2 regions of the Steroidobacter sp. genome follow, and region 2 is predicted to be linked to the other one. Evidence: riboswitches for the same ligand, from Rfam matches in the RefSeq annotation. Region 2 holds a riboswitch; the other holds the start of a gene.
The links. Region 2 has a riboswitch for cobalamin ahead of cobD (threonine-phosphate decarboxylase CobD). Riboswitches for the same ligand answer to the same signal wherever they lie in the genome.
Positions count from the first base shown of each region.

Region 1: linked by a shared signal. The riboswitch ahead of VGD45_RS24510 (TonB-dependent receptor plug domain-containing protein) and the one ahead of cobD (threonine-phosphate decarboxylase CobD) in region 2 are both predicted to bind cobalamin.

Region 1 is NZ_DASWTF010000039.1:34,649-39,457, reverse strand. It holds gene VGD45_RS24530 (sigma-70 family RNA polymerase sigma factor) at 1-286, shown strand, start outside; gene VGD45_RS24525 (DUF3379 family protein) at 283-963, shown strand; gene VGD45_RS24520 (hypothetical protein) at 1,002-1,259, opposite strand; gene VGD45_RS24515 (DoxX family protein) at 1,436-1,903, shown strand; cobalamin riboswitch at 1,925-2,124, shown strand; gene VGD45_RS24510 (TonB-dependent receptor plug domain-containing protein) at 2,243-4,201, shown strand; gene cobD (threonine-phosphate decarboxylase CobD) at 4,201-4,809, shown strand, end outside.
Region 2 is NZ_DASWTF010000041.1:162,243-167,051, forward strand. It holds gene VGD45_RS26055 (TetR/AcrR family transcriptional regulator) at 1-54, opposite strand, end outside; gene VGD45_RS26060 (arginase family protein) at 130-1,044, opposite strand; gene cobD (threonine-phosphate decarboxylase CobD) at 1,273-2,331, opposite strand; cobalamin riboswitch at 2,447-2,633, opposite strand; gene VGD45_RS26070 (P1 family peptidase) at 2,751-3,950, shown strand; gene VGD45_RS26075 (tetratricopeptide repeat-containing sulfotransferase family protein) at 4,057-4,809, shown strand, end outside.

The DNA.
Region 1 (4,809 bases), on a different contig from region 2:
CGAGCGTAAGAGATTGCCGATGGTGGACATCGATGTGGCCAACGAATCGGAGCCCGAGGCGCTGGCCGTCGACGATCGGCACGAAGTCGCGGAAATGCGGCGCGCGATCCTGAAATTAGATGTCATCCACCGCGAGCCGCTGGTGTTGCAGGTGTTGCTGGGTTATTCCACCGAAGAGATTGCCAAGCACCTGGAAATCAGCGTCGCCGCGGTGCTGACGCGATTGTTTCGTGCGCGACAGGTGCTGCGTCAACAGCTGGTAGGTGCGGAGGGCGCGCGGTCATGAACTGCGAAGAGCTCCGAACCATCGTGGGCGCAGAGCCCAACACCACCAATCCCGATGTGCTCGCACACATCGCGAGCTGCCCGGACTGCGCGCGCTATCGCGAAGAGATGCAGGCGATGGATCGTTTGATCTATCGGGCACTCGCCGTCGACGCTCCTGCCGGGCAGGACGCGGCTCAACTGTTGTCGAGAAAGCGCGCGCCAGCGCCGCGTTTGTGGCGAATGGCCGCAAGCGTGCTCGTCACAGTGCTCGTCGGCGCAATGTCACTGTGGCTGCTGACACCTCGAGAAAGCTTCGCCCAAGAAGCCATCGCTCACATGAAACACGAGCAGTTCTCGATGGTCCGCACGTCGGAAACTGTCGATGCAGCACGCCTCGAGCAGATCATGTCGGCAGCGCGAATGCGTTTGAAGCCGGGCGCAGCGCGAGTTTCATACGCTCAGTACTGTGAATTCCGCGGCCAGCGAATTCCACATCTCGTCGTGCAGACCGGGCAAGGACCGGTCACCGTGCTGGTGGTGCCTCATGCGCCCACCCAGAAGCAGGAGCGAATCGACGAAGAAGGCTTCGAAGGCATGATCGTGCCCGCGCCGCGCGGCGTGATCGTGGTGCTGGGTAAGGAGGTGCCGGTGGACGATGTCGCGTGGACGGTATTGAGCGCGCTGGAATACCGGTGAGATGGGCGCTGGCGAACCAGCGCCCCAAACACATCAGCTCAGCTCGGCTTCTTCATCTTGGCCTTGGCCGCATCGCACTCGGCCTTGGTCATCAGCAAATAACCCTTGCCCTTGCACGAGTTCTGCCCCTGGCACGCATTGGTGGCCGTGCCGCAGGCCGAGTGGCCCTTACACGCATTGACGCCTTCGCATTTGACTTTGGCTTCGTCCGCCGCGTTGGCGGTCATCGCCACGCTGCTGAAAAGCAATGCAGCGGCGGCAGCCATGGCGGCGCGAGTGGCTTTTTGAGTGCTCATGAATCTTTCTCCTCGATGATTATTGGACGTATGCGGTGAAACGGATCGTCAGCGATGCCGCGAACAGCATCTAGCGCACCAGACCGGGCCGGTCGCCATTGCATTACATCCTGGCGAAGTAATAAGCCAGCCACGCCACCGGTCTATAGCCTGACACTGTCTTACCGGAGCTGAACATGCTGAGCGACGCTTTGATGGACCCGAACAGCACGTGGGCGCGCCTGCTGGACAAACTCCAGGCGCCGTTCGCGCTGGCCTCGCGAGTGTACGTGAGCTGGGTGTTCCTGAAATCGGGCTATCTCAAGCTGTCGGACTGGGACAGCACGATCGCCTTGTTCGAATACGAATATCGCGTGCCGCTGCTCTCGCCTCACCTGGCGGCTATCGCCGGCACCGCGGGCGAGCTGGTGTTCCCCACCCTGCTCATCCTCGGCCTGTTTGGCCGGATCAGCGCGCTCGGCCTGCAGGCCGTCAACGTGCTGGCGGTCGTTTCCTATGCGCACGTTCTGTACCAGGAGGGCTTTGCGGCCGCCATCGGCCAGCATTACTTCTGGGGGTTTATCCTGCTGGTGCTGGCCATCTATGGCCCGGGCCCGTGGTCGCTGGACCAATGGCTGCACCGGCGGCGGGCAGGCCGGGCTTGACGATTGCCCGCCCGAACCGCATCCTCGCGCCGCGCGACAAGTTCCCCATCAGGGGATTCAAAGGGAACTCGGGTGTGAAGCCCGGGCTGCCCCCGCAACTGTAAGTGGTTCGCCGCGCGTCAAAAAACCACTGGCGAGGCCGACGGAAACGGGCCCGCCGGGAAGGTGACGCGAGGACTTCAGCCACCAGCCAGGAGACCTGCTTGCCGCCGTCGTCCATCGATCGGCCGGGGTGTGCCGAGAGAGCGGGAATTTTCCCTGTAGAGGCGACCGGTGCATGGGTCGCGACGCGTTTCGAGTTGCAGCCCGTGCGGTTTGTAACTTGCCGCGGAGCCTTTTGTGTCCACCCATCGCTTTGCCCATCGGGCCTCTTCTCGTCTTCTCGCCATTTCCATTTCCTTGCTGTTGCATCCGGCGTTGTCAGCCAGCGCCGCCGGTGTCGATGACGACGTCGAGGACGTCGTCGTCACCGCGAACCGCATCCAGCAACAAACCGCACGCGTTGGCGATTCGGTGACGTTGATTACTGCGGAGGAACAGCGCCGCAGCCAGAAAACGGCCCTCTCCGATCTGATCGCAATGACGCCCGGCGTGACCGTTACCCGTAACGGCGGGCTTGGCGCCACGACGGCGCTTCGTATTCGCGGCGCGGAGACGGATCAAACTCTCGTGCTCATCGACGGCGTGAAAGTCAACGATCCGTCGCAAGCCAGCGGCGGCTTCAACTTCGGCAATCTGATCGCGACCGAGTATGCAAACATCGAGGTGCTGCGGGGCCCGCAATCCACGTTGTGGGGCAGCCAGGCCATCGGCGGCGTAGTTCACATCGTCACGCCCACGCCCGAAGGCCCGCTGTCCGGATCTCTGGCGGTAGAAGGCGGGACTCACGAGAGCGCGTTCGTTCGCGGCTATGCTCAGGCCGGCGGCGATCGCTTCGCGTGGCGAGTGGCCGGCGGCTATTTGACCAGCGATGGAATCTCCGCGTTCAGCCGTGAACGTGGCGGTCGCGAGCAGGACGGTTATCGCAACGTCGGTTTCAACGTGCGCGGCATTCTGCATCTCACTGAGAATATTTCCGCGGAAGTGCGTTCGACCTGGAGCGACGGACGCTCGGAGTACGACGGTTTCCGAGCGCCGCTGTTCGACTTGACCGATACGCCGGAGCACGACAAGACCGAAGAGCTGGCGAGCTACGCGGGCTTGAATATCTCCGCGTTCGACGGACGCTTCGAGAATCGCATCGGCTTCTCTTACACGGACACGGATCGCCAGAATTTCGATCCCAGCTCGACCGTGCCGCTCACGTTCGACGCCAGTGGCAAAAACGAGCGCTGGGAATATCAGGGCACGTTGCGCGTCTCCGATCGGCTCACTGGTATCGTCGGCCTGGAATCGGAACGTTCCGACATGAGCTCCGCGTCGCCCACGGAGTTCGAGCCGAATCCCACGCCAGTCGCGGACGATGTGCAGATCGACAGCGTGTATGGACAGATTACTGCGACGCCGATCGACGCTGTGACGTTGAGCGCGGGCGTTCGCCACGACGATCACGACACGTTCGGCGGCAACACCACCAACCGCGCGTCCGTCGCCTGGTCGGCCACTTCTTCCACCATTCTGCGCGCCAGCTACGGCGAAGGTTTCAAAGCGCCCACGCTGTATCAGCTGTACAGCCTGTACGGCAACGTGAACCTCGAGCCCGAACAGGCCGACAGCTGGGACGCCGGCGTGGAGCAACGCTTCTTCGATTCGAAACTGGCCGTATCGGCGACCTACTTCGACCGCGACACGGACAACATGATCGACTTCGTGTCCTGTTTCCGGGTGACCACGCCGGAATGCCTGGCGAAACCGGACGGTTATTACGAGAACGTGCAAAAGACCAATGCGGAAGGCGTCGAGCTCGCACTGAATGCGCAGCTCACCGAACGATTGGTCCTCTCCGCGAATTACACGAACATGGAGACGGAGAACACTGCGCGCGGCACTGCAAACTTCGGGCGCTCGCTGCGGCGTCGTCCGAACGAAACGGCCAATGCGCAACTGAGCTACGACTGGCCCATCGGCCTCACGACTACAGTGGCCGTACAGCATGCTGGCCGCAGCTTCGAGGATGCCGCCAACAGGATCATTTTGGACGGCTACACACTGTTCGACTTCCGCGCTTCATATGCCGTCAGCGATTCGCTGGAGGTGTTTGGCCGGATCGAGAACGCGTTCGACGACGAGTACGAAACCGTCTTTGAGTACGGCACGCCCGGCCGCACGTACTACGGCGGCGTCCGGCAGCGGTTCTGATGAACAGCGGCGCCGATATCGCAGCCGGCCGATTTGCCCATCACGGCGGTCGGCTGTGCGTCGCGCGCTCGCTGTTTCCAAACGTGCCGCAGCCGTGGATCGATCTGTCCACAGGGATCAATCCATCGGCGTACCCAGCGCCGCGAGCTTCGGCTCGCGAGCGCAATCGTCTGCCTGAGCCGACCGAGCTGGCGAGATTGGAATCCGTGGCCGCCGCGGCTTTCAACGTCGATGATCCTTCACGGGTGGTGGCGACCGCCGGGACGGAGAATGCACTACGACTGCTGCCGTATGTGATGAAGATGGCTGCGGCCGTTGTCGCTGGTCCGACTTATAGCTCGCATGCAGACGCTTGGTCTCGCGCCGGAATCGAAACGCAGGTTTGCGCAGACGCGGACTTGATGGCGCGGGCCGTCGCGAACAGCGCATCGAGCGGGCGCGATGCCGCGCCCGGCAGAATTGGCGGCGGCGATGTCGCGACAGCGATGACCGTCGTCAATCCAAACAACCCCGATGGGCGCGTGCTTGCTCGAGAGCAGTTGCAGTCGTTGCATGACTCGTTGCACCCGAGCGGCGGCGTGCTGATCGTCGACGAAGCTTTTGCCGAC
Region 2 (4,809 bases):
TACCTGGCTTGGTGTTTGCTCGCTCACGCGAGGTGTTCGCGCGGATTTCTGCATCGATCTCTATATGCGGAGGAATTCGCTGGTCGATGATTCTAGCCTTTCTATATCAAGCATTACAGAACTGTCGGGCTAGCCGCTTGCCACTGGCCTTGCCAGCGCGTTCACAAGCAGATCGGCCAGGACCTTTCCGGCGCGGCCATCGGTATCCAATGCGGCGTTGTAGATGGTGACTTCGAGCCCGACGGCGCGGCCGCTGGCGAGCGCCATCGTCAGCACCGTCGCCAGCTCTTCGGGTTGCAGGCCGCCCGGTAGTCGGAAATCCACCGCGGGCATGACGGCGTCGTCGAGACAGTCAGCATCCACATGTATCCAGAATCCGTCCAGCTCGGCCCTGCTCACGTGTGCGATTGCCTCCCGCGCTGCTGCGGTGATGCCGATCTTGCGAATCGTCGGCAGGTCGTATGACCGCAGCTCCTTCGGCAGCGGCTGGCTGCCGTATTCAGCTTGATCTTCAGCGTCTCGAAAGCCAAACGCCACGGCATCGGTCGGCTTGATGAGCGGTGAACGACCTTCGAAGTCGATAAGAAGTCTAGGTCCGTGCCCCGTGACGAACGCGAGGTCCATCGATGCCGCTTCCCCGTAGGGATCCGCCTCCGGTTGAAAAAAGTCGGCCTGGCCATCGATGAACAGCAATCCATACCGGCCGCGTCGGTGCAGCGCCAGTGCAGTGCCTAGAACGATGGAACAATCGCCGCCCAGCACGATCGGAAATTCTCCGTCGCTCAACAGCGGTCCCACGGCATCCGCGAGTTTCCTGGTGTAGCTGGCGATGGCGGCAGCGTTCATTACTTTGGTTTCGGGGTCGCGATCCGGACTACGCGGCACGCCCGGTTCGACATGTCCGGCCCCGCGAGCGCGCAGCCGTTGCGCCAACCCATGGCCGAGCAGTACGGCCGGAAGCTGCTCGACGCCACTAGAGCGCAAACCAAACGTCGAGGGGGCCTCCAGGATTGCATAGCGAGCAGTCGGGACTTGTTCATGCATGTCTGCTGCCTCGAGTCTGAAGCTATGTTTCACAACATCTACCGTGCGCAGATGTTCCCGGCGGCGTGTGTGTATCCGATTTTGGCGGGATTGAACAAAGCGGGATGCGGGCCGGGGCGGGGGGCGCGAGTTCGTAGCAGCCGACCCAGCGAACGGCCGTAGCGCTGGTTTGCGGGGTGGTTGATTCAGGACCGAGCCCTGTGTGCTTTAGCAGTGCGAATCTCGGGTTCACGGCCTGGCCCTCAACGTGTCTCGCAGGCGCCGCCACGCTGCGTCACCGTGCGGCAGGCCAAAGCGCAGCAGCTTGATATCGTGATTGAACGGTCGCGCTAGAATTCCCGCTCGTAGCAATTGATTGAAGCGAGCCGGCGCGAGTTCGCTCCGCGCCAGTCGAAACAGGCTGGCGCCACCGACGATGTCGAAGCCGCTGCGAATCAATAACGCGTCGAGCTTGCGAGCGGCGCTTCGCAATCGAACGCGCGTGCGCTCGGCCCACAGCGGGTCGGTGTACGCCGCAAGCCCGGCGGCGATCGCATCGGCGGCAACGGGCCAATCGCCGAGCGCTGCTCGAATCCGTGCGATGAGTGCCGGCGCTGCAATCGTAAATCCAAGTCGAACGCCGGCCAGTCCGTAGAACTTGCCGAAGGAGCGGAGCACGATGATGCGCGGATAGCGTTCGGTGCCCGCGAGATCAGCGACGCTACAGGATGGGTCCGCATCCGCGAACGCTTCGTCGATCACGAGATAACCATCGTGCGCGGCAATCCTGTCGTGAGCTTCGAGCAACTGCTCACGCGGGGTGATGGAACCGTCAGGACTATTGGGATTGACGAGTGTGACTACCGTGCCCGGTGCGAGTGACGCTCGCTCGATGCTGTAGACACGTCCGACAGGCACGCCGAGCCTTTGCCACGAATCCGTGTGCGAAGTGTACGTCGGCCAGACAATCTTGGCCTCGGTCACCGATGGCAGCACATGGGGCAACAATCTCACCACGGTTTCGGAACCTGCAGTCGCAAGAATGCGCTCGGGATTGTCGACACCGAAAGCACGGGCAGCGGCTGCTTCGAGTTTCTGCAGTTCCTGAAATTCAGGCAGTCGTGCGCGTGCTTGTGCGCTCGCGCGTGGCGCCGGATAGGGATTCGGATTGATCGCGGTCGACAGATCGATCCACGGCTTCGGCGCATCGGGACACAGCGAGCGAGCGTCAGTCAGACGGCCGCCGTGCTGAGTGAAGGGAGCGGGCGCGAACTGCGCGAGTCCGCCGGTGCTATCGACCGAACGCATGATGAGTAGAGTTCCAATGCAAAGCGACTCCCATGGGATCGCCTCGCTCGCGAGCGCGACCCACACCGGTCGTCACTCGGGAACTCCCGTTCGCTCGGCGCACCCCGGCCGATGAATGGACGACTTGCGCCGAGCAGGTCTCCTGGCTCGCGGCTCAACTCCAGCGCCACCTTCCCAAGCCGACAGGCTCAGTGGTATCTGGCGCGGCACATACCGCTCACAGTTGCGGGGGCAGCCCGGGTATCGCACCCGGTTCCCGTTTCAATCCCACCACGGTGGGAACTCGACGTGCGCAAAGCATGCTGGCGCGGCGTGCGAGGGTCAATCAATGAATTCGTATGGCGGGGATCAAGGAAATTTATGGCCGGCCGGTCGAGGAGCACGCACAATCGATCGACCTGACACTGGGGAAGAACACAATGAATCGACGCAAGCTCGCCCTGCTGTTCGTTTGTTTGTTCGCCGCTTCGAGCCCCGCGCTTGCGGAGGGACCCCGCGCCCGTGACATTGGTATCCCGCTCGCGGGCAAGCCGGGCGCGCTCAATGCAATCACCGATGTGGCGGGCATCGAAATCGGACAGGTGACGTTGATCGGTGGCGAGGGTGCACTTCAGCGCGGCAAGGGGCCGGTGCGTACCGGCGTTACCGCCATCATTCCTCGTGGCAAAGATTCCACCGCGCCGGTGTACGCTGGCTGGGAGACCAGCAATGCCGCGGGCGAAATGACCGGCACGATCTGGCTGGAGGAGCGCGGTTATCTCGACGGGCCGATCATGATCACCAACACGCACAGCGTCGGCGTGGTGCGCGATGCTGTCGTTGGCTGGATCGTGGACAAGAAGTGGCCGGGCTCCTGGTTCACGCCGATGGTTGCGGAGACCTACGACGGCTTCCTCAACGACACTGACGGCTTCCACGTGAAGCGCGAGCATGCGCTGGATGCATTGCAGATCGCCAAATCCGGTCCGGTCGCCGAAGGCAGCGTGGGCGGCGGCACCGGCATGGTGTGTTTCGGCTTCAAAGGCGGTATCGGCACGTCATCCCGCATCGTTACCACCACGGTGGGGCAATACACCGTCGGCGTGCTGGTCCAATGTAACTTCGGCTTGCAGGCGGACCTGCGGATCGCCGGGGCGCAGGTCGGCCAGGAGCTCAAGGGTCGCTATGCTGCTTGCCGCTCGCAGCCTTCGGGAATTGAAAAATTGCCCGAGTGCAAGCCAGGCGCCGAGAAGCCGGGCGACGGCTCCATGATCGCGGTGATCGCCACCGATGCGCCGTTGTTGCCGCATCAACTCAAGCGTCTCGCCAAGCGTCCAGCTCATGCGATGGGTCGCCTGGGCGACATCGGGCGCGAAAGCTCCGGTGATATTTTCGTCGCGTTCTCCACTGCTAATCCGCAACTGCACAGCCAACAAATGGACAACATCTCGGTCGCTGCTTACCCGAATCCGCTGTTGAACTCGATCTTCGAGGGCGCGGTCCAGGCCACCGAGGAAGCCATCCTCAATGCCATGGTTGCGGCGAAGACCATGACCGGCCGCGACGGACATCGAGTCTACGGTCTGCCGCACGATGAGGTTCGAGCCATCCTGAAGCGTGAAGGTAAGGCGGGGCGCTGACCGCCGGCTCATAAGACGCGGTTATGAGCGGCATTACCCGAAATTGTTTTCGACCAAATCGGCGACGTGTTAAGAATCGAAGCCCGAGCATCGCACGGGTCGTCTCATGTCATCTCATCCGGAGATCGAAGCGCACAAACTGATGTCGGCGGGTCGATTCGCGGACGCGCTGCCGTGGGCGCAGGCCGCCGTGGCGGGCCAGCGCATGTGCCAGCCGACGCATGGCATGCTTGCGACGATACTGTTGCAGTTGGGCCGCCGTGACGATGCCGAGTCGGTGATTGCCCGAGCGCTCGAATGTCAGCAAGGGCCTGCCGACGCATACGACGCGCTGGCGCACGTGTCTGCACTACTGGGACAGCATGAGCGCTCGAATGCACTGTACCGGCGCACGGTCGACCTGGCGCCGAAGGATCCTCGGTTCTGGCACAACCTTGCATCGAGCGAGCGCAGCCTGGGACGGTTGCGGGAGGCGGAAGACGCCTGCGATCGCGCCATCGCCCTCGACCAGATGCGCTATGCAACGTTTCAGTTGCGCTCGGAACTGCGCGTTCAAACGAGCGATGCCAATCATCTGGACGAGCTGCGGCGTGAGCTTTCGCGGAATAGCCGCGACGATCGGGCGCGAATGTTTCTTGGCTACGCGCTTGCCAAGGAGCTCGACGATCTGAAGCGCTATGACGAGGCGTTCCAGCATCTGCGCGACGCCTCCGCGATTCGCCGTCGCCATCTCTCATATGACATTGCCGTGGATCAGCGCAAGCTCCAGCGCATCCAGGAAGTGTTTCAGACCGCGCCATTGCAGCAGTCGCCTGCTCAGCCGAGCCGGCACATTTTCATCGTCGGCCTGCCGCGATCC